One region of the Vibrio sp. HM8-C genome, then DNA from elsewhere that is predicted to be linked to it. Evidence: predicted binding sites of a transcription regulator. Region 1 holds the regulator's gene; each other region holds the start of a gene.
What was found. Region 1 encodes PurR, which represses purine synthesis genes. Its sites were predicted from a motif close to TNANGNAAACGTTTNCNTNA; they were not measured.

Region 1 (8,237 bases):
TTACGCATTAACTCGTCTCGACGAGATTGAGGGATGACAGACCAGTGTTTACCTTCAATTGCACCTTCAAGAGCCCACAGAAGTTCGATACCAACAGTTGTAGTATGGGATTCTTGTACCGCTAAGTACGCAGCGACAGCGCCTTTCTGTTGCAGCATGTCAACAGAATCGATTCCAGCTTTCTTAAGCATACGCTCGGTCGCCAATCTCATGTTTGGAAGATCTTTAAGGCGGTCAGGTTTAGCTTTTGCTTGAGTTTCGCGTTCTTGCTTTGCTACTTCTAAAGCTTGCTTTGCTTTTTCAATAATTAGTTCTGGGGTTTCCCAAATATTCTCAGGCAAAGCAAAGTATTTAGTTACAACAGGGAACCCGCGTTTTTTATAAACGTAAGGCTCATATCCTTGTTGCTGGAAATTTTTTGAGGATTGATCGTCCGCGCGAATGTGTAGTCGGTTATTAACGACCAGAGCAAACATCGCGTCATCGATGAAAATGCCAAACCCTCCGAACATAGAACGCGATTTTACACTTCCTAGTTGTTCAAAAAGTTGCATTGAGTCTTTTAGTACTGGTTTATCCATGCTGTTAGTCTCGGTGTATTAACTAATACGCCACCAAATTCAGGTCCGAGAGAATAGCAAAAGAATACATTGAGTATGTCAATCAATGGTCAACTCATGTATGCCTTTTTGCCATCGGCAACCCCGCTACCTACCAATTATGCATTAACACAATTTGGTTTAGGCCGGAGGCTTTGCGTCCCATCCTTTCAGATGGTTTGCCCTGTGCGTGACATTTCTTTCAAAATAATAATCAAAACTTTGAATAAGCATCACACTTATGTGATTTAAATGTGATGTTGGTTCAGAAAATGAATTTTCTGTTTGCGCTTTTATTACTAATGAAAAATTTTGCGAGATCGCTCTCACAAGCTCTGGAGAAACCAGAGCTTGGATTTGAAACTTATTATTTTGTTAAATCTTTTACAGTGTCGCGCTCGACAATTTCAGGGTGCATTTCAAAGATGCGGCGTTCGTGCTCTTTATCTTTGATACGCTCCAATAATATCTCAAAGGCGTTTTTACCAACGCGACGTTTCGGTTGGTGAATGGTTGTTAAAGGAGGTGAGAAGTACTCTGCCAGCTCGATGTTGTCGTAACCGATGACTGAAATATCATCAGGTACACGTACGCCTTTCTGTTGCAGGCGAGACATCAGACCTAGAGCCATAGTGTCATTGAAACAGAAAACCGCCGTTGGCATTTTATCCATAGCGATAATTTTATCTGCGGCAAGTACAGCTGTATCACATTCGAAGTTACCTTCAAGAATCCAGTTGTCATTAACGTTTAAGTTCGCTTCTTCCATCGCACGACGGAAACCAGCGATACGCTCCTGACAAGCAAGTTTGTTTAAGTGACCACTTAAGCAAGCGATATCTTTATGTCCTCTATCAATGAGGTATTTAGTCGCTAGATAGCCACCTAATTCAGAGTTATCAATGATTTTATCCGCTTTAGATGCTTCTGGACCCCAGTCCATAATAACTTTTGGAATATCAGAGTGACTTTCTAGCATTTCCGACAGTTCTTGAGTGAGGTCTGAACACATAACCAAAATGCCATCAACACGTTTTTCTGCGAGCATTCGGATATAGTCTCTCTGCTTCTCGTAAATACCACCAGTATTACAAAGAATTAGAGTGTAACCTTGACGATAACAGTAGCTCTCTACACCATCGATGACTTCAGAAAAGAATAAGTTGGTTGATTGTGTCACCAACATACCGATTGTACGGGTCGTGTTGCATTTCAAGCTACGCGCTACGGCACTTGGTGCGTAGTTAAGCTCTTTCACTGCTTCAAGAACTTTCTCTTGAGTCGCTTCAGCAACAAAGCGAGTTTTATTAATTACGTGTGATACGGTTGTGGTCGATACGCCTGCAAGGCGAGCAACATCTTTAATCGTAGCCATAGATTTGTCCTGTTTTGACTGCTGATTTTAGCTAAATTTTTATTAGGTCAAACAAACCCGATTACTGGCCGGATTCAGCAGCGGCGAAGTTAATAAAGCTTCTAGCCTAAAGTCACTAAAACACAAAAACCGCTTTGAAACAGCGGTTTGCGTTTTAAATAATGATTCATCTTATTTGGTGTTGAGTTTAAACCGCAAACGGTTAGCTCGCAACGACAAATCATTGGTGCAAACTTAACTGTAGTCACAATTCACGGCCTAAGTTTAGCCATGGATGAGAATCAGTTGCCAGTAAGGTAATTTAAATCAAGCTCTAAAAAAGCGACTAATAATACTGATATTGATGAATAAAACCCTAATTTATCTCTGGCTGAACAATGAAAAGAAAAATCTGGTATCCAGCTCAGTAAATGATTACGGATATAGTCGGCTTGGAACTGAAGTGCTTTTTCCATATGCGTTTGTTTTTCAAGTTCGTTGGAGCGGATGATGAGGTGCCCAAGGAAATCTAACTCTATGGCGAGATGGTCATAAGACTGACCGGATTGTTCTTGTACGTGCACCCCGTTATGTTCCATCAGTTGTGCAATTCTTTGAGCCGGGGTCGTTTCAACCATTTTCGATTTGTCTATGTACAAAGAAGCATAGGGAAGTGCGGATTCACCATCGCATTTCAAAAATAGGTTATAGAAGCTATCGGCGACTTGAACTTGTGCGTCATCCTGAAAAAGAAGTCGTTCTAGAACTGTACGAAGTTTATGTATTGATGATGACAACTGTACGTTTTCGCCAAGTCCACTAAGGAAGTTTTGAATTTCAGCTGATTTGTATTTTTCAAGCTCTTGGTAACTCAATTCACTGGCAAACAACCCTGAAAGCCACCAATAGATTTCAGCACGTTTTTCATTAAATGCTTTAATTTCCTTCATTGTTTAGCTCCGCTTTGGATCTTTTCTAAGTCTAAGCATGAATTGTGATATATAGGAAATTTGGCAGCGAATTTAGCTGTACTAATCGCTCAATATGATCTGTATTTGGAGAGATATGAAAGACCCGCTTGAAGCGGGTCTAGGTAATAGTGTGTTGTTACTGCTGGCTCTGTGTGGACGTTTCTTCATAGCCAGCCACATAGTCACGAAGTGTTTGCCAAAGCTGACCTAAACTCTCGTGCCAGTAGCGCTCGGTTTGCTCAAGATAACGCGCTTTAGGAGCGTATTTTTCCCAAGGTTGAGCAATGTTCACGTGCGCAAGATAATTGGTTGGAGCTGGAATTGGGTTTAATCCAGCCGATTCAAATTCTTTAATCGCTCTTTCCATATGGCTCGCTGAAGTAACCAATACGAGCTTTCTGTTTTGAACGAATGCCGCCGCTTGTCTTGCTTCTTCCCATGTATCTTTTGCTGTTTCTAGCAAAACGATATCGGATTTAGCAACACCTAAAGCCAGAGCAACTCTTGCCAACATACGTGCATGGCTGAATTCGCTACCGCCAGCATATCCTGACAGAATCAGTTTTGAGCCTGGGTACATTCTGACAATACGAATACCTTCCGCTAGACGCATTAAAGCGGTGCGAGAAAGCTCTGATGTAGGAGGTATATCGTCGTCAACAACATGACCGTTACCTAACACCATTACATAATCAATAGTTCCTTCCACTGGAAGGAAAGCTGAATATTGACGCTCAAGCGGCATCAATAAACGAGTTGAGATAGGTTGAAAAGAAATAAGGAAAAGACTGGTTAGTGAAAACAAAACGATGAGACTGCCAGTCTTACGTTTGGCAGTGAACATAATCAGCATTAAGCCGATGAATCCCACAATCAGCAGTGCTGGCAAGGGCATTAAAAAGGATGAAACAATTTTTTTCAGCTCAAACATAAACAAAATAGTCCGAAAAAACAGCACTTGATAATAAAAAGGGCGAAACCCCCTTTATTCCTGCTATTCCTATGACAAAATAGCAGCACGAATTCGTTATCATAACTCAAGCCGCCGTGACAGAAGATCGCAATTTCGACGATATTGCCCACAAATTTGCAAAAAATATCTATGGCTCTGACAAAGGAGAAATCCGCCAAGTCATTGTTTGGGAAGATCTCACTCAGTTGTTAGCAAATTTTGAACAGTCAGAAACTCCATTGCATGTTTTAGATGCTGGAGGTGGACTCGCACAGATGTCACAGAAGCTTGCGAAGCTTGGACATCGAATAACCTTGTGTGATCTCTCTTCTGAAATGCTCAATCTTGCCAAGCAGGATATTGCCAATCATGGCTTGCTTGATCAATATCATTTTGTTCATTCTCCTGTGCAAACTGTTCAGGAACACTTAACTGAACCAGTGGATGTATTGATGTTTCACGCAGTGATGGAGTGGTTGGCCGAGCCAAAGCCCGCTCTGGAAAACTTGTTAGAACAGGTTAAACCGGGTGGTATGGCGTCAATCATGTTCTATAACTACCACGGGCTCGTTTATAAGAATGCGGTTTGTGGCAACATTCCCCATGTATTAGAGGGAATGCCACATCGCAAGCGTTTCAAGCTACAACCTCAAACCGGATTACTTCCAACGGAAGTGTATCAGTGGATAGAGGATGCAGGGTTTGAGATACAAGGAAAATCTGGTATTCGCTGTTTTAGTGATTACATTGGCAACGTGAAAAACATGGGCGAATATCAATACGATGATGTATTGGCTTTAGAACGCAAATTTTGTCGTCAGGAGCCATACCTCTCATTAGGCCGATACATACATGTATGGGCTAAGAAAAAACAATAACAGGAATAACAATGGGTGAGTTAACTCAGAACGCTGTTGAGCAACCTATTGATGAATTGGTTAGCTGGGTAAAGCAGCATGATTTCTCATTAAATCTATCGACTGAGCGACTCGCGTTTTTAATCGCAATTGCTGTACTCAGTAACGAAAGATTTGATGAAGAACTCGGTGAAGGCGAGCTGCATGATGCGTTCACTATAGTCACTCGAATGTTTGAAGATACAGGTGAAGCGTCGGCTTTTCGCGCTAACAACGCCATTAATGAGCTAGTTAAACAACGTCTTATCAGCCGCTTTACCAGCGAACTTACTGATGGGGCGAGCATCTATCGTCTTTCGCCATTGGCTATCGGCATTACCGATTACTACGTTCGTCACAGAGAGTTTTCTAAGTTAAAACTATCGATACAACTTTCGATGTTGGCTGACGAAATGGCAAAAGCGGTGGAATCTGCCGAGCAAGGTGGTTCAGTCGGGCACTGGAAAAAGAACGTTTTCGGTGTGCTGAAATATTCTGTAGGCGAAATCTTTGACCGAATTGATTTAAACCAACGTGTCATGGATGAACAACAGCAATCCGTAAAAGAGCAAATTGCAGAGCTTCTTAATAAAGATTGGCGAGAAGCGATTAATAACTGTGAAGCGCTACTTTCAGAAACGTCTTCTACGCTTCGTGAACTGCAAGATACCTTGCAAACTGCAGGCGATGATCTTCAAACTCAGATTTTAGATATTCAGGAAATGGTTTACGGCGATCCTGAACTTGAATTCATTGAAGAAACCTTATTTGGCTTGCAGATGAAACTTGACCGTATAACGAGTTGGGGGCAGCAAGCGATTGATTTGTGGATAGGTTACGACCGCCACGTACATAAGTTCATTCGTACCGCTATCGACATGGATCAAAACCGAGCGTTTAGCCAACGTCTACGCCAGTCGTTTAACGACTATTTTGAACAGCCTTGGTACTTAACTTACGCCGATGCTGAGCGTCTGATGGATCTGCGCGATGAAGCGTTGATGCTTCGTGACGATGAGGTGACGGGCAGCGTTCCTGACGAAGTGGAATACGAAGAGTTCCAGCAAGTAAACGATGAACTTGCCGAAAGAATTGGCGCTATGTTGCAAGTGCACAAAGACCAAGGACAATCGATAGATTTAGGTGCGGTACTGCGTGATTACCTCGCGACGCATCCAAAGACTCATCATTTTGATTTAGCACGAATCGTTGTTGATCAAGCGGTTCGACTCGGTTACTCCGAATCGGATTACAGAGCTATTCAGCCAGATTGGCAAGCAATCAACGATTTTGGTGCAAAGGTACAAGCAAATGTCATCGACAGATATTAATGAATACATGCCAGAGAATCTGGCTAAAGCGATCAGCAATCCGCTTTTCCCTGCACTGGATAGTGCTTTACGTGCTGGTCGACATATCTCTAGCGACGATTTAGATAATCACGCATTCCTATCGGTTTTTGAAACGGAACTGGCGCATTTTTATCAGCGCTACAACACAGAACTGGTACGTGCACCTGAAGGCTTCTTCTATTTGCGCCCGCGTTCAACGACGTTAATTAGTCGCAGCATCTTATCTGAACTGGATATGCTGGTGGGTAAAGTGCTCTGTTTCCTTTATCTCAGCCCTGAACGTTTGGCTCACGAGGGTATTTTTACCAATCAAGAGCTCTATGAAGAGCTACTTGCGCTAACTGACGAGAAAAAACTCATGAAGTTGGTGACCAACAGAGCCAACGGCTCGGATTTGGATAAAGAGAAACTGTTTGAAAAAGTTCGAGCCTCTCTTCGCCGTTTACGCCGTCTGGGTATGATCATCAACATTGGTGAAACTACAAAATTCAGCATCAGTGAAGCGGTTTTTCGCTTTGGTGCCGACGTCCGTGTTGGTGATGACATGCGTGAAGCGCAGCTGCGTCTTATCCGTGATGGTGAAGCCGTTGTGCATACACAGGAACCTAATCAGCATAGTTTGTTAGATGAAGGTTTATTAGAAGAAGACTCTCTAACAGATGAAGAAGATCAAGCCGACGAAACAGAATTGGAAGGTGAAGCATGATTGAAAGAGGCAAATATCAATCGCTAACCATGATCAACTGGAACGGCTTCTTTGCTCGTACATTTGATATTGATAGCTTAGTAACGACACTATCTGGCGGTAACGGTGCTGGTAAATCAACCACAATGGCTGCATTTATCACCGCGTTGATTCCTGACCAAAGCCTTTTGCATTTCCGCAATACTACTGAGGCGGGCAGCTCGCAAGCATCTCGTGACAAAGGTCTATTTGGTAAATTGCAGCCGGGCGCATGTTACGCGGCGCTTGATGTGGTGAACTCTCGCAAACAACGTTTATTGTTTGGTGTGAAGCTGCAACAGGTAGCCGGTCGTGATAAGAAAGTGGATATCAAACCATTCCTTATTCAAGGTTTGCCAAGCCATATCAAACCGACTGATATCCTAATCGAAACGGTTTCAGACAAGCATGCGCGCGTACGTCAAATCAACGATGTAAAAGCGGCAGTAACAGCCATTGAAGGCGCTCACTTCAAAGCATTTAGCTCTACAGTGGATTACCACGCCCAAATGTTTGAGTTCGGTGTATTACCGAAGAAATTACGCAGCAGTGGCGACCGTTCAAAATTCTACCGACTCATTGAGGCGTCTCTATACGGTGGTATTTCAAGTGCCATTACTCGCTCGCTTCGCGACTACCTATTGCCACAAAACGGCGGTGTAAAGAAAGCGTTCCAAGATATGGAATCGGCGCTGCGTGAAAACCGCATGACGCTAGAAGCGATTAAATCAACCCAAGCTGACCGCGATCTGTTTAAGCATCTTATTACCGAATCGACTAACTACGTTGCGGCAGACTACATGCGTCACGCAAACGATCGTCGCAATAAAGTTGGTCAGACGCTTGAGCTGCGTAAAGAGTTGATGAGTTCTCGTGAAACCTTGATTGAGCAAAACAGTTTGCTTAACCGAGTGCATGAAGAACTTGAGCTATTGGTTGAACAAGAATCTGCACTTGAGCAAGACCATCAGGGGGCTTCGGATCATCTGCAACTGGTTCAAAACGCATTGCGCCAGCAAGAGAAAATTGAACGCTATCAGGATGACCTTGAAGAGCTGAACGTGCGTCTTGAAGAGCAGATGATGGTGGTTGAAGAAGCGCAAGAGCGTCTGCTCGAAGCGGAAGAACAAGCCACCATTGCAGAAGAAGAAGTAGACAGTCTTAAGACTCAACTCGCTGACTACCAACAAGCGCTAGATGTGCAACAAACACGTGCGCTGCAATATCAGCAAGCGTTGCATGCGCTGGATAAAGCTAAAAAGTTACTGGGCGATGACGGCATCAATGCCGGAAACACTTCAGCAAGAGTTAACGAGCTTAAACAGCAACAAGAACAGCGTACTTCTGAATTGCTCTCTCTGAAACACAAGTTAGATATGTCGTCTGCGG
Region 2 (8,237 bases), on a different contig from region 1:
TCAAGCCCGTGCAACCTTGATTCCAGCTATCACAGTTCCTGTATCGCTGATTTCTTCATTTATTGCAGCTTACTATTTTGGCTTTTCTATCAACCTAATTACTTTGATGGCATTGATACTGTCAATTGGTTTGGTGGTGGATGACGCGATTGTGGTGGTGGAGAACATCTTCCATCATATTGAACAGGGTGAGAAACCACTGCTAGCCGCTTATAAAGGTACGCGTGAAGTCGGGTTTGCCGTTATTGCAACCACGCTCGTACTAGTAATGGTGTTCCTGCCTATCTCCTTTATGGATGGGATGGTGGGGCTGCTGTTCACAGAGTTCTCGGTACTGTTGGCAATGTCTGTCATCTTCTCTTCTCTGATTGCATTGACGCTAACACCAGTACTGGGAAGTAAGATCCTCAAAGCGAATGTAAAACCAAACGGTTTTAACCGTGTTGTAGACAAACTGTTTGGCAAGCTTGAATCTTCGTATCGCTTCCTGTTGAAGTACGCATTACGTTTCAAATGGTTAGCGCCGTTAATCATTTTGGGTTGTATTGGTGGTAGCTACCAATTTATGCAGAATGTCCCAGCGCAGTTAACGCCATCGGAAGACCGCGGCGTTATCTTTACCATGGTACGTGGTGCTGATGCGACCAGCTATAACCGTATGTCTGCCAACATGGACTTGGTTGAAGCACGATTAAAGCCTCTGCTCGGACAGGGTTTCCTAAAATCATTCAGTATTCAATCTCCTGCATTTGGCGGTAACGCGGGTGACCAGACTGGCTTCGTCATTATGACGTTGGATGACTGGAATGAACGCAGTATCACCGCTCAAAAAGCTCTGGGGGAAGTGAGAAAAGCACTAACAGGTATTCCGGACGTACGTGTTATTCCATTTATGCCGGGTTTCCGTGGTGGTTCTAACGAACCCGTTCAGTTTGTACTGGGAGGCTCGGATTATACAGAGCTGAAAGAGTGGTCTGAGAAACTAGAGGTAGAAGCCGCGAATTCTGGTTTGATGACGGGCGTGGATATCAACTACTCAGAGAAAACACCAGAATTGGTGGTAACGGTTGATAGACAAAGAGCTGCAGAGCTTAACATCAGTGTTCAAGATATCTCCGATACGCTTGAAGTGATGTTAGGTGGTAAAGCGGTGACTACCTTCGTTGAACGTGGTGAAGAATATGACGTTTATCTGCGTGGTGATGAGAACAGCTTCAATAACGCAGCTGATTTAAGTCAGATTTACATGCGTACCGGAAATGGTGATCTGGTTACTCTGGATACTGTGACTAAGATTGAAGAAGTCGCCTCGGCTATTCGCTTGTCTCACTACAACAAACAAAAAGCCATTACGATAACAGCAAACTTAGCTGACGGTGCAACATTAGGTCAGGCTTTAGATTATATGGATCAAAAAGCGTTAGAAATGTTGCCTAGTGATATCTCGGTTAGCTATTCAGGTGAGTCAAAAGATTTCAAAGAAAACCAATCGAGCGTTGCGGCGGTATTCGCTTTAGCGCTGCTAGTTGCGTACTTAGTTCTTGCTGCTCAGTTTGAAAGCTTTATCAACCCAATGGTTATTATGTTTACGGTACCTATGGGTGTCTTCGGTGGTTTCCTTGGCCTGTTGATTATGGGGCAGGGGATGAACGTATATAGCCAGATCGGTATGGTGATGTTGATTGGTATGGTAACGAAAAACGGCATCTTAATCGTTGAGTTTGCTAACCAGTTACGTGACCGAGGTGTTGAGTTTGAAAAAGCGATTGTCGATGCGTCAGCGCGCCGCTTGCGTCCAATTCTGATGACGGCATTCACTACACTGGCGGGTTCTATCCCGCTTATTGTTTCTACAGGTGCGGGTTATGAGAGCCGTGTTGCGGTGGGTACGGTGATTTTCTTTGGTATGGCATTTGCCACTGTAGTGACTCTGTTTGTAATACCAGCAATGTATCGATTGATCTCCGCTAAGACACAAGCTCCGGGACATGTTGAAGCTGAGCTCAACAAAGAGTTGGGACACGACAATAAAGGTCGCACAACGCACTAGCCAGACCTTATTTCCATGTATTAAAAAGCCCGCTAAGTTAGCGGGCTTTCTTTTATGAGTTTCAGATATATTTGACCGAATAGCGAGATGGCTTGTGGTTCATGGCAAGCACGATATTCAGTACTACAGCACCAGCAATAGAGAACATGATGACCGATGGTGTTAAGTAGAATAGAGATGCGAAAACAATAATGCAGTCTAAAACTAACTGTGTCTTACCAACTGAAATACCGAATTTGTCTTGTATGAACAGGCATAGCACGTTAAAACCACCCAAGCTTGAGCGGTGGCGGAATAGAATCAACATACCTAAGCCAGTTAACAAGCCGCCAGCCAAAGCACAGTAAGCTGCATCAATATGTTCTATGGCAATGAAGTTCGAAAGGTGATCCGTAAAAACAGAAACCAAGCCACAAGAGATTGCTGTGTTAACCGAGAACTTAACACCGAAGCGTTTCCAAGCGAGCAGATAGAACGGCACGTTAACGAAGAAATACAGTGTACCGAAGCTCCAAGGGAAAATATGAGTCAAAAGAAGTGCCAAACCCGCGGTGCCACCAGTTATAAGATTGGCTGCTTTGAGAAAAAATAAGCCTTGGGACACGATAAATGTGCCAGTGAAGATTGCTATCCAGTCTTCCTTCCGTGAATGTGTTTCCATTTGAGATGCCATTAATTGCTAAAAAATAAGTAATTGGTAAAGAATAAGTGGATACTAATTAAAACCCGATCTTTTCGGTAGCTAGCGAACAAAAATTAGGGTAAACCTATGTAATTCCAAATTTACACTGTGTAAAGAAAATGTAGACACTCATCTTAAAAGCTTTAAAGATGAGCAGTATTGTTAATCAACATGAAAAAACTGCATGATAAATTCTGTAATTTGGGCTTTATGATATAAATCAAATTATGTAGAATGCGCGCCATATTACGGTGACGAAAACGTTTGCTTTTGGTCGTTGTGTGGTTTTTTGCTACTTTCAGTCAAATCTGAGTCAGGAGATACAGATGCTTAAGCGTGATATGAACATCGCTGATTATGATCCGGAGCTATACGCTGCCATTCAGGAAGAAACTCTTCGCCAAGAAGAGCACATCGAACTTATCGCTTCAGAAAACTACACCAGTCCGCGTGTAATGGAAGCTCAAGGTTCTCAGCTAACAAACAAATACGCTGAAGGCTACCCTGGCAAGCGTTACTACGGCGGTTGTGAGTACGTGGATAAAGCGGAAGCTCTAGCAATCGATCGTGCATGCCAACTATTTGGTTGCGAATATGCTAACGTTCAGCCTCACTCTGGCTCACAAGCAAACAGCGCAGTGTACATGGCTCTTCTAAATCCAGGTGACACAGTTCTAGGTATGAGCCTAGCTCACGGTGGTCACTTGACTCACGGTTCACCAGTTAACTTCTCTGGTAAACACTACAATGTTATTCCTTACGGTATCGACGAAGCTGGTCAAATCAACTACGACGAGATGGAAGCACTTGCTCTAGAGCACAAACCTAAGATGATTATCGGTGGTTTCTCAGCTTACTCTCAAATCGTTGATTGGAAACGCATGCGCGAAATCGCTGACAAAGTAGATGCTTACTTGTTTGTTGATATGGCACACGTTGCTGGTCTGATTGCTGCTGGCGTATACCCAACACCAATCCCACACGCTCACGTCGTAACGACTACAACTCACAAAACTCTAGCTGGCCCACGTGGTGGTTTGATTCTTTCAAACGCTGGCGAAGAGATGTACAAGAAGCTGAACTCAGCAGTATTCCCTGGCGGCCAAGGTGGTCCTCTAATGCATGTTATTGCTGGTAAAGCGGTAGCGTTCAAAGAAGCTATGGAACCTGAATTCAAAGCTTACCAACAGCGTGTTGTTAAGAACGCGAAGGCAATGGTTGCTCAATTCCAAGAGCGTGGTTACAAAATCGTATCTAACGGTACTGAAAACCACCTGTTCCTTGTTGACCTAATCGACAAAGACATCACTGGTAAAGAAGCAGATGCAGCACTTGGTGCAGCAAACATCACTGTAAACAAAAACTCAGTGCCGAACGATCCTCGCAGCCCATTCGTAACTTCTGGTATCCGTGTTGGTACTCCTGCGATCACTCGTCGTGGTTTCGGTGAAGAAGATGCGAAAGCACTAGCTAACTGGATGTGTGATGTTCTAGACAACATCAACGACGAAGCAGTTATCGAAGCAACTAAACAAAAAGTTCTTGATATCTGTAAGCGTCTACCTGTTTACGCTTAATCTTTACAAGATATTGAAAAGGCCTGCATAGCAGGCCTTTTTTATGTTTTGAAACTGGCTTTCTGTGGTTAAAGAACAATGACCAATTCTATTTCGCCATACTGATTAACGTGCCGGATTTACATTTGAACATGTAGTATTTGTTACTTTCTGTAAACTTACCTAGACCTTCACCATCACAGTATTCGATATTAATTTCACGCATCACTTCTAGCGTATCTTCACTTGCCAGAGCGAATTTAGAACCATCTGAGCAAACAATCCGAACTTTGCCGTCGTCACTGACCGAATAAATATCCACTTCTGTATTACAGAGTTCAAAAGAGGCTTCACGGTAGTTGTCTGTTTGAGTGTTCGAAGAACAACCGGCTGTAATGGCTGCTGCGGTCAGAGCTAGAGCGAGCATCGTTAAATTTTTCATTATCATTGTCCTTCATGATTTAAAAAGTCAGTGGTAAGCCTATAAAACTATTTGCATCTATTCAATCATAGACACAAAAAAGGCGACATATCCGAAGACATATCGCCTTTTAACCGATTTAGTTATCTAAGTATGGATTACTTAACTTCTAAACCTTGAGCTTGCATATCTGCGTGGTATGAAGAACGCACAAATGGACCACATGCGGCATGTGTAAAGCCAAGTCCAAGAGCAACTTCTTTTAGCTCATCAAACTCTGCTGGTGGAACGTAACGTTCAACAGGCAGGTGGTGACGACTTGGCGCTAAGTATTGACCTAGCGTTAGCATTGTTACGCCGTGAGCACGCAGATCTTTCATCACTTCGATGATCTCTTCTTTTGTCTCACCAAGCCCCATCATCAATCCCGATTTAGTTGGGATTTCTGGATGCTGCTCTTTGAATTTTTGTAGTAGCTGTAGTGACCACTTATAGTTCGCACCTGGACGCGCTTTACGGTACAAACGCGGTGCCGTTTCTAAGTTGTGGTTGAACACATCTGGCGGGTTGTCTTTCAACAGATCCAGTGCAATATCCATACGACCACGGAAATCAGGAACCAGTGTTTCGATGCGAATGTTCGGATTCAGTGCACGAATTTCACGGTTACAGTCAGCAAAGTGCTGTGCACCACCATCACGTAAGTCATCACGGTCAACTGAGGTAATAACCACGTACTTGAGCTTCATATCGCTAATAGTTTTCGCTAGTTTTTGAGGCTCGTCTGTTTCTGGAGCAACAGGGCGACCATGGGCAACGTCACAGAATGGGCAACGACGTGTACAGATAGCACCTAAAATCATAAAGGTTGCAGTACCGTGGTTGAAACATTCGGCCAAGTTAGGGCAAGAGGCTTCTTCACAAACTGAATGCAGATTGTTCTTACGCATCGCTGATTTGATGTCTTGAATACGTTGGCTGTCCGCTGGCAGCTTGATTTTCATCCACTCAGGTTTACGTAGAATTTCTTTTTGCTCAGTTGGCATGTTCTTAACTGGAATCAGTGCCATTTTATCAGCGTCACGGTATTTGACGCCTTTTTCCATTTGAATGGGTTTGCTCATACTTTGTTACCGATTGAGGGTGCTTCAGTGCTGAATTCGACATGCTCGTAGCCAAATAGCTTTACGAGTTCTTGGATTAATTGTTGTTCTACTTGGTGGATGTCTGCTGGTCCACCTAAGTTGCTCACTTGTACCATTTCCATGCCTTGGTAACCGCATGGGTTAATACGCAAGAAAGGAGAGAGATCCATATTTACATTTAATGCTAGCCCATGAAACGAGCAGCCTTTTCGGATTCTAAGTCCAAGTGAACAGATTTTTCTTCCGTCAACATAGACGCCAGGTGCATCAGGTCGTGCTGCGGACGAAATATCGTAAGCTTTAAGAGTATTGATAACGAGATTTTCAATGTCTGTTACCAAATCTCTAACACCTAATTTTTTTCTTCTTAGGTTAATTAAGAAGTAAGCCACTAACTGACCGGGACCATGGTAAGTTACCTGACCACCTCTGTCGCTCTGTACAACCGGAATATCACCCGTGTTAAGCAAATGCTCCGCTTTACCTGCCTGACCTTGCGTGAATACTGGATTGTGTTCTACAAGCCAGACCTCATCACGAGTCTCATCGTCACGCTGATCGGTAAAATCATGCATAGCCTGCCAAACTGGGTGGTAGTCTTGACGACCCCATTGTCTGACAACAAGCTGGTTATCTAGTGTCATATTCCGTCAGTGGTTGTAAAAATTTGGGTGATTATAAACGCCTTAGGAGCGATGAACTACTCATTGTGGGCATTTTTTTGACCATATTTTGAGTAATGTTTTTTTAACAATCTGATAAATATAAAGAAAGCAGCTTTATGCTGCTTTCAAAAATATTTTAATCGATATCGAATTATTTGATTTTAGTCCAGTTATAGAACCATTCGAACAATTTCAATGTCACCCAGTTCTTTGTACAGGGTTTCAACTTGCACGATAGAAGTCGCGGTAATCGTCACCGATACTGAGTGATAGTTACCTTTCGCGCTTGGCTTAACTCGTGGGCTGTAATCGCCAGGAGCGTGGCGTTGAATTACTTCCAAAACAAGTTCTGGTAATTCAGGTTTAGCATGGCCCATCACCTTGTAGGTAAAAGAACAAGGGAACTCAAGCAGGTCTTTCAATTTTGCATCAGAGTTGATGGTCAACATATTGGAAACTCCAAGTTTGGCATTCGATTAAGCGGTGCGGAATAGTACAGCCTATCGAAGTGGATCTCAAGTGAACAAAAAAGCCGCTAAAAGCGGCTTTTTAAAACTAATCGCTTTGGTATTAGAACAAGCCTTTGAATAGTAGAACAATGTAGTCCCATAGACGGCTGAACAAGCTACCTTCATTCACATCTTCAAGTGCTAATAGAGGGTATTGAGCAACATCTTCATTGTCTACTTGGTAGTAAAGCTTACCTACTACGTCACCTTTCTTAATTGGGGCTTTAAGCTCTTTTTCAAGTACAAAGCTTGCCGTTAGGTTTTTCGCCTGACCACGTGGAAGAGTGACATATGTATCTTCGTCAACACCTAGGGCAACGGTTGATTTGTCGCCCATCCAAATTTGTTCTTCAACGAATGTTTCGCCTTTCTTATGCGGCGCAACGGTTTCGAAGAAGCGGAAGCCGTAACTTAGTAGTTTTTTACTTTCTGATTTACGAGCATTAGCATCTTTGGTGCCCATTACAACGGCTACCAGACGCATCTTCCCTTCAGTAGCAGAACTTACTAGGCTGTAACCCGCGTTCGAAGTGTGACCGGTTTTAATACCATCAACGTTCATGCTCTTATCCCATAACAGACCGTTACGGTTGTATTGAGTGATGCCGTTGTAAGTAAATTTTTGCTCAGAGTAAAGTGCGTACTCATCTGGAACATCACGAATCAGAGCTTGACCCAGTAGAGCCATATCGTGAGGTGTTGAGTATAGATTTGGATCATCCAGACCATGTACGTTCGCGAAATGCGTATTGGTCATTTTCAGTGAGCTTGCCCAAGCATTCATTAAGTCTACGAATGCATCTTCAGAACCCGCAATGTGCTCAGCCATAGCCACACAAGCATCGTTACCCGATTGGATGATGATACCGCGGTTTAGGTCGCTCACTTTTACCGTTGTACCAACTTCGATAAACATCTTAGAAGAGTCTGGGAAGTTTTTAGCCCAAGCGTTTTTACTAATGACAACGTCGTCATTAGGCGAAATATTTCCACGCGCGAGTTCTTGGCCGATAACGTAGCTTGTCATCATCTTAGTTAAACTTGCAGGAGACAGCTTAGTGTCCATCTCTTTTTCAGCCAGAATCTTACCTGAATGAAAATCCATCAGAACGTAGCCCTTAGCGGCGATCTGTGGTGCGTCTGGCATAACAATAGGTGCAGCTGCGGCTGCGAATGAGACAAGAGTAGAAAGCGCAGTGGACGACGCCA
Region 3 (8,237 bases), on a different contig from region 1:
GTTAAGGCACAAGCTTGGCTAGACGGCCAATGTGCGGTTTGGTGTGCGTGTGAGTTTGATTCGATGAAAGCTCTACGCCAATACTTCCGTAACGACAAAGAAATAGACAGAGATTTCATCTATATCAGTAGTTACTGGAAAAACGGCGTCAGTGAAGATGGCCATAAAGTTATTAAGCGACAAGACGCCGAAGCACAACACTGAGCTCCGATTAAATACCAATAAAGAAAACCGAAAAAGAATATAGAAATGATAATAACAGCCTGCTCACTGCAGGCTATTTTTTTGTCTGGTTAAATGTTATCTAGAGAAATGAGCCACCGACTCAATATTGATTGCATCGTGTCGCCAGTATTCTATATCGCAACTAATCGCCTCACCTTTTGCGTTTAAATTAACCCTTTCAACGACCATAGTTGGTGTGCCATCAGTGGCACGAAGTGCTTGTGCGGTTTCATTCAACAACGAGCTCGTCGATATACGGTAACGCACAGATTGGTATTGGGTCGCGTAATGCTCTTTATAGATATCCGTTAACGATTGTGACAAATCGTGTGACAAGAGATCTGGAAAAAGGTCAGGTCGTATATAGTGAGTGACAAACACCACTGGTCTTGAATCTAAGTAGCGAACTCGGTCAACGCGATAGATATCAGTGAACGGTTTTAATGCCAGCAGCGAGGTTGCTTGCTTATTCGCGATCATCGCTTTCGCTGAGATCAGTTCAGTGTTTGGAATACGGTTTTGCTCACTCGCCATCTTATTGAAGCTAAGACTTTGTGTTGGGTCATAGCGCAAAGGCGCTGGCGAAATAAACCAACCCCGGCGGTCTTCGCGAAACACGCGCCCTTCTGCTTCAAGCAAAGACAACGCTTCACGCAAAGTGACTCGAGTCGTATCAAAAGATTCAGCCAGTTTTCGCTCAGAAGGTAGCTTCTGCCTCGGAGATAACATGCCAGCATCAATTTGTTCGACGATGGCATCTTTAATTTTCACGTATTGCACAGTATCCCTTACACCTAAACCTATGTTTACACCCGATATCTTAGGGTCAAAGTTACGCTAACAAAATACTACGCAACTCATGCAAGGATTGCACTTCATAATGTGCATTAATGCCTTCTGGGCGTTCATGTTGATGAACGTTCAACCAACAGGTTTCAATACCAAAGTTTAAGCCACCAAGAATATCGGAATGAGGGTTATCACCCACCATCAATACACGGTCTTTGCTCGGGTTGCCCATTCTTTCCATCGCATGAAGGAAAATACCCGCATCCGGTTTAGCCACACCCACTTCTTCAGAAATCACTACTTGGTCAAAGTATTGAGTCATACCCGTTCTTTCTAAACGAATTGCCTGAAGCTCAGTAAAGCCATTAGTAATAATGCCAAGCTTAGCTTTGCCATTTAGTGCATCCATCAGCTCTTTTGCACCTGGCAGCAAAGTGCAGATGTCCGCCATCGCTTCCAAGAAAGCAGTGTTTAGCTCAGCGGTAGTAGTTCCCAGCTTTTCTGCCCAACCTTTAAAACGGATGTGCTTCAGTTCTTCTGCAGTGATGGTGCCGTTTTGATAATCGACCCAGAGCGGTTTATTTACTTGCTGATATTGATGAAAATCTTGCTCAGTAAAGTTCACGCCTTTACGTTCAAACATCAATTGCATGCCTTTTAGCGCATCGAAATGGAACAAGGTCTCGTCAGCATCAAATAAAATCCAGTCGTACTTCATATCTGTCTCCTCAAAAGCTGGCCCTAGTGTAGATTGTTTTCCATAAAATGATAATCTCTAGCAACGGAAACTTGTTGTTAATTTAGAGGCAACAATAAACATGGATAATACCTTTTCAAGCATCCCTATTTTTGTTGCTGTCGTTGAGTGCGGCAGTTTTTCACTCGCAGCGGAAAAATTGGGCGTCACTAAATCGGCCATCAGTAAACGAGTAACGCAGTTAGAGGATGACCTCGGTATACGTCTGCTTAATAGAACAACAAGAAAACTCAGTCTGACTGAAGCCGGTAAACGCTATTATGACCATGTCTCTCAAGCACTTGCATTAGCACAACAAGGGATGGACGCTGTCACTGAGTTGCAAGGTGAACCTCAAGGTAAACTGAAAATCACAGCCCCAATGTCATTCGGTGTGCTCTATATCGCCCCTATCATCGCTGAATTTCTGGCTCAGTTTCCAAAGGTAACGATAGATCTGCAACTGGAAGATCAAATGGTTGATTTAATCGAAGGTGAATTTGACCTTGCGATTCGCATCGGCAATTTGCCCATTTCGAACTTGGTTGCCAAACGTTTAGTGCAGTGTAAAAGCGTGTTGTGCGCATCGCCGGAATACCTAAAAAAGCATAATTCTCCGCAAAAGCCCTCTGATCTGATTGACCACAACTGTCTGGTTTATTCTTATTTTCGAGGTGGCAGTGAATGGACATTCGAACAACAACACAACGAGTTTAAAGTGATTCCCAAAGGTAATTTTATCGTCAATAACAGCGAAGCCATTCGCCGCGCTTTAATAGAAGGTTTAGGCGTTGGTCAGCTACCAACATTTCTTGTCAGCAAAGACATTTTATCGGGCAAGTTACTTTCGATAATGACCGCCTACTCGCTACCTGAACACGCCATCTATGCAGTGTTTCCTGAACGTAAACATCTTCCTCATAAAGTGAGAGCATTCATGGAATATGTAGCAGACAAACTCGGCAGAGAGACTCCAATCTGGGACGAAGGTCTATTCTAAGTCACAACAATAAAGCCCGAGGATTAAAAAAGGCAAAATCACTGATTTAGCACAATAAACATCCAGCATTTACAACATATAAAAATCAGAACCAACTGCTTGAATATCAACTGGATGTGCTATGAAACACTTTTTGCCTTCTTCCGTCATGCTTGTACCGTTTGTGGTGAAACATTACCCAGAAAGTGACGCCCTATCTGAACCAGAAAACGAAACTAAAACCGAACAAAATTCGAGCTGTGATCTGTGCGACGCTCCGGCTTCTGATCCTAAACTAGACTTATCTACCGATAACCAATTGAAAGCGAAGAAAGGTCGCAAGGTTAGAAAAACTCCTGCTAAACACAAGGAATAAGTCGATGAAAAAAGTAGCCGTGATTTTAAGTGGCTGTGGCGTATTCGATGGCTCAGAAATTCATGAAGCTGTCTTAGCGCTCCATGCCATAGAAAAGCAAGGTGCAAGCTGGCACTGCTTTGCGCCTAATATCGAACAGTTACATGTTATCAATCACCTGACTGGCGAAGAGATGACAGAAACGCGCAATGTGTTGGTGGAAGCGGCTCGACTTGTTCGCGGCAAAATTGATGATGTGGAGAAACTCAAGGCTGACGAGTACGATGCGCTGCTCATCCCCGGTGGTTTTGGCGCTGCAAAAAACTTAACCGACTTCGCGATTAAAGGCACAGAATGTACCATCAACGCTCATGTAGCTTCGGCATGTCGAGCTTTCGCTCAAGCAGGCAAACCCGCCGCTTATCTCTGTATCGCGCCAACAATCATACCGATGATTTATGAGCACGGTGTTCAGGGAACGATCGGCAATGATAAAGATACCGCTGTCGCGTTTAATCACATGGGTGGTGATCATATAAACTGCCCTGTTGACGACTTTGTTTACGACCATGAACACAACGTACTATCAACGCCTGCTTATATGTTGGCAGAAAGTATTTCAGAAGCGGCTTCGGGTATCGAACGCTTAGTTGAAAAACTCATACAGCTAGCGTAGTCACAGCAGCGCTACATGAGTATTGCTATAACACTGGTATAAATGTTCTGACGCTTTACAATGAAATCCAAAAGGTGATCGTTAGGTCACCTTGTGTTTTCTTTGATGTAGTGATTTCTTATCTATCACCAACATCTAACTATCACCATCTAGTAGCTAATAAATAGTTGAGCAAATATTATCCGCGACTTGACCCAAATCAGCATAAATTTGAAAATCACCGCAATCGAACAATCCTCTCAGGAAAATTCTTTACATCGATTTATTTCTAGATAACATGCCAACGCAAACGTTTGCCTAACTACACACAAACATCTTCTGAGGATTTTATGCTATCAGACATCGACATTTGCCGTTCTACTCAATTGACTCACATTGATGCCGTGGCTGAAAAAGCAGGATTGCTTGCTGAAGAATATGAAAGCCATGGACATTACAAAGCAAAAGTCTCATTGAAATGCTTAGAACGCTTGCACGAAAAGCCTATTGGTAAGTTTGTGTTAGTGACTGCAATTACACCGACTCCACTTGGGGAAGGTAAAACAGTGACCACAATCGGTCTCGCGCAAGGCTTAGCAAAACTAAACCAATCTGTATTTGCCTGTATTCGCCAACCTTCAATGGGTCCTATCTTTGGTGTAAAAGGTGGTGCAGCCGGTGGGGGCTATTCTCAAGTAGCGCCGATGGAAGAGTTAAACTTGCACTTAACCGGTGACATTCACGCTGTGACCGCAGCGCATAACCTTGCCTCTGCCGCCATTGATGCCCGTATCTACCATGAACAGCGTAACGGTTACGAAGATTTTGAGCGCAGAACCCAGCTAAAAGCCTTACGTATCGATCCACATCAGGTGGTATGGAAACGTGTTGTTGACCATAACGACCGCGCATTACGTATGGTGACTGTCGGACAAAACGAAATGGGTAAAACCATTAATGGTTATGAACGCACCGATGGATTTGATATCTCCGCGGCGTCAGAGTTAATGGCAATACTGGCTTTGGCTTCTGACCTTAAAGATTTGCGCCAACGAATTGGCAAAATTGTGGTTGCTTATAGCTTTGATGGTCATCCTGTGACTACCGAAGATCTACAAGTTGCCGGCGCAATGACGGTCAGCATGAAAGAGGCGATTAAACCAACGTTAATGCAGACGTTAGAGGGCGTCCCTACCCTTATTCACGCGGGGCCTTTTGCCAATATCGCGCATGGTAACTCATCCATTATCGCCGATGACATAGCGACAAGATTAGCCGATTACACAGTCACAGAAGGCGGCTTTGGCTCAGATATGGGCTTTGAAAAAGCCTGTAACATCAAAGCGAAGGCATCTGGCAAAACACCAGATTGCGCTGTTATTGTTGCCACCCTTCGCGGGCTTAAAGCCAACTCTGGTCAGTTCGATTTAAGACCCGGCCAGGCAATACCTGATTCGTTGTTCTCACCTGATAAAGAGGCGTTAACAGCAGGATTTGAGAACCTGAAATGGCATATCAACAACGTTAATAAATACGGTATTCCAGCAGTCGTTGCGATTAACCGCTTTCCTCAAGATACTGACGAAGAACTGCAACAGCTGATCTCATTGATTGAAGATCTTCCGAATGATGTTGAAGTGGCACTTTCTGAAGGCTTTGTTAAAGGTGGAGAAGGAACAAAAGATCTAGCAAACAAAGTCATCAAGCAGTGCGAAAAGCCATCTCAATTTGTGCCGCTCTATCAAGCTGACGATGCATTGATGACCAAAATTACCAATGTTGTCACTAAAGGTTACGGAGCAGGATCATTCATGCTCAGTTACAAAGCGCAAACACAGTTAAAGCAGTTAAGTGACGAGGGATTTGAAAACTTATCGGTCTGTTTTGCCAAAACTCCGCTTTCAATTACGACAAACTCATCTATTAAAGGTGCACCGAGCGGTTTTGAGTTCATGATCCGTGAACTCAAACTCTGTGCTGGTGCTGGCTTCGTCTACGCCCTGTGTGACAACGTGATGACCATGCCCGGTTTACCAGACAAACCGGCATTTATGTCACTCGACATTGACGAACACGGTCACATTATCGGTTTGAGTTGAGTTCTTTGAGACTCTAAAGGCAGCACTTTAAACAAGGCTGCCTTTTTCTTTACTGATAGATTTATTTAGTAAACGATTTGAAATTTTTCACTTCCTGTGCCGTTCTTTTCTTATACCAATAATAAAAATGGGTAAGGAAAGTCATGAAACGCTCAACAATACTATTGCTACTCTTGGCGGCAATCCCTTTATCGTTTTTTTCGCTTAGTCACGCCACCAGTGAAATGAAACCTGCTCAATCGGGTTCAAAAAATATGGGGCAAACCGAAGTTGCAACACTAGCAGGCGGCTGCTTCTGGTGTACAGAATCGGATATGGAGCAACTCGAAGGCGTCATAGATGTGGTGTCTGGGTATGCGGGCGGGAATGTTGATAACCCAAAATACCGAGAAGTCTCTTCAGGAAAAACCGGACACATAGAAGTCGTTCAAGTGACTTACGATCCCAAGCAAGTGACTTACGAACAAGTATTGGATCAGTTCTTTCGCCATATCGACCCAACCGATGACCAAGGTTCATTTGTTGACAGAGGCAACCAATATCGCCCTGCCATTTTCTATCACAATGAAGAACAGAAACAGATTGCGTCTAACTTTATTAACGAGATAGAACAATCGGGCATTTTTAAAAAGTCACTAAAAACCGAACTGATCCCTTTCACCAAGTTTTGGGTTGCCGAGGATTATCACCAAGACTATTACAAAACGAACAAGCTTCGTTATAAATACTACCGCTACGCTTCTGGTCGCGACCAATATTTGGATGAGATTTTTGGCAAAGACAGAGTAGACAATCCTGTTACGTTACGAGAGATCATCGATAAAACCAAAGCGATGAACAGTGTTAAAGCGTACACACGTCCGTCGGATAGTGAAATCAAAGCTAAACTGACCGAACTGCAATATTACGTGACTCAGGAAGAAGGCACTGAACGCGCGTTTCAAAATGAATACTGGGACAACAAGCAGGAAGGTATCTATGTAGATATCGTCTCTGGTGAGCCACTGTTTTCATCAACCGATAAGTATAAATCCGGTACCGGCTGGCCAAGCTTCACTAAACCTATCAGTGCCGCATATATTGTCACTCACGATGACAATAAGCTCTTTTACACCAGAACCGAAGTTCGCAGCCGATTCGCCAACTCTCATCTCGGTCACGTATTCGACGATGGTCCTGCTCCTACAGGGTTGAGATACTGCATGAATTCAGCTGCGATGCGCTTTGTTCCGGTCGAAAAAATGCAGCAGGAAGGCTATGGAGAATGGCTGACGCTTTTTAATCATTGATCAAGCGGGTTTCAATCCGCTTCAGCGAACAAAACGTTTAACCACGCTTACGTTCTGATATTTAGACGCCCGGTCTCTGGTTTGACTGGGCGTTTCAGCAAATAGCAACTTGTAGTAGTGGTTAAATGTGCCTAAATGATAGAAGCCGTAACGTAGTGCGATATCGCAGATCGCCCTTTGTTCGGACATGTTGAGTAGCTCTCTTCTAACAGCGTTTAGCCGGCAATCGCGAAGAAATATGTTTGGACTAATGCCCAACTCCTGTTCAAAACAGTACTGCAATGTTCTTTGACTGACGCAAGCAATCGAACTCATTTCATTAATGGTTAATGGGTAATTGCCTGTCTGTTCAATGTGATTGTTGATGCGTTTTAACGCCTGACGACGTGTTGAAAAACCACGTGAGTGTTCAGGAGTCCCTCCAACTTGATACAGTCCTAACCTCGCGATAGCTGATTGCTCAATCAGATTAACTAACCGAGAGTGGAGATCCATCTGATTCGGGTCAGACAGTTCAAGTAACTTACGTCCTAATATGGAGTTGCAGTTAAGAGACTGCTTAATCAAGTCCACGAGCGCCCAACAACTGTGTTCCGCATGAGAGTTCTCAATTAAACATGTGCTTTCCCACCGCTCTAACTCCTCTGAACCAATGCCAGTTGCAAGCAACTCTCTATCGATCACAATACCAAAGATGTTGAAATCGTCAGGTGTGGTCAGCTCAAAGTGTTCGTGAGCAGGCCGAATCATCAGCTGATGTTTTTCTGCTGTCCTGCCATTTACTTTTGGACGCTGTGTATCTAGAGAAAATCCAATCCAGAGTGCATCAGGGTTAACACAACATTCTTGATGAATAGTTTGGCTGGTGTACTCCTCAAAAAGGTGCAGCTTTGGCAACCTTAACTCATCCAAATAGCCGTTAAACTGCCCTGAACCGTGTTGATTATATCTTTGTTCCCAAGCACTTAGTGTTTGTGCCTGCTGATTAACATCAAAACTGTACTGTTTGCACCTCACTGGTGCACATGAATTATCTTCATCACGTGATTGAACCAAATTCATATTCCTTCCTTGCACCACAAACAAACAGTAGTTACCTCAACCTTATGT

Region 2: a site for PurR is predicted at 2,985-3,004, ahead of glyA (serine hydroxymethyltransferase). Genes of this name have one in related genera too.
Region 3: a site for PurR is predicted at 4,042-4,061, ahead of ACOSVQ_RS07755 (formate--tetrahydrofolate ligase). Genes of this name have one in related genera too.

What each region holds. Positions count from the first base shown of each region.
Region 1 is NZ_JBMMKS010000022.1:57,865-66,101, reverse strand. Features, by position in the region: gene ACOSVQ_RS19360 (TfoX/Sxy family DNA transformation protein) at 1-581, opposite strand, end outside; cyclic di-GMP riboswitch class I at 695-793, opposite strand; gene purR (HTH-type transcriptional repressor PurR) at 967-1,974, opposite strand; gene torD (molecular chaperone TorD) at 2,256-2,903, opposite strand; gene elyC (envelope biogenesis factor ElyC) at 3,061-3,882, opposite strand; gene cmoM (tRNA uridine 5-oxyacetic acid(34) methyltransferase CmoM) at 3,972-4,754, shown strand; gene mukF (chromosome partition protein MukF) at 4,766-6,103, shown strand; gene mukE (chromosome partition protein MukE) at 6,084-6,830, shown strand; gene mukB (chromosome partition protein MukB) at 6,827-8,237, shown strand, end outside.
Region 2 is NZ_JBMMKS010000001.1:167,644-175,880, forward strand. Features, by position in the region: gene vexH (vibriobactin export RND transporter permease subunit VexH) at 1-2,050, shown strand, start outside; gene ACOSVQ_RS00760 (YitT family protein) at 2,112-2,711, opposite strand; gene glyA (serine hydroxymethyltransferase) at 3,059-4,309, shown strand; gene ACOSVQ_RS00770 (hypothetical protein) at 4,398-4,730, opposite strand; gene lipA (lipoyl synthase) at 4,868-5,833, opposite strand; gene lipB (lipoyl(octanoyl) transferase LipB) at 5,830-6,498, opposite strand; gene ybeD (DUF493 family protein YbeD) at 6,690-6,968, opposite strand; gene ACOSVQ_RS00790 (serine hydrolase) at 7,090-8,237, opposite strand, start outside.
Region 3 is NZ_JBMMKS010000005.1:16,262-24,498, reverse strand. Features, by position in the region: gene ACOSVQ_RS07785 (siderophore-interacting protein) at 1-204, shown strand, start outside; gene phnR (phosphonate utilization transcriptional regulator PhnR) at 301-1,005, opposite strand; gene yjjG (pyrimidine 5'-nucleotidase) at 1,058-1,732, opposite strand; gene ACOSVQ_RS07770 (LysR family transcriptional regulator) at 1,833-2,750, shown strand; gene ACOSVQ_RS07765 (hypothetical protein) at 2,872-3,105, shown strand; gene elbB (isoprenoid biosynthesis glyoxalase ElbB) at 3,110-3,760, shown strand; gene ACOSVQ_RS07755 (formate--tetrahydrofolate ligase) at 4,090-5,838, shown strand; gene msrB (peptide-methionine (R)-S-oxide reductase MsrB) at 5,982-7,127, shown strand; gene ACOSVQ_RS07745 (helix-turn-helix domain-containing protein) at 7,149-8,189, opposite strand.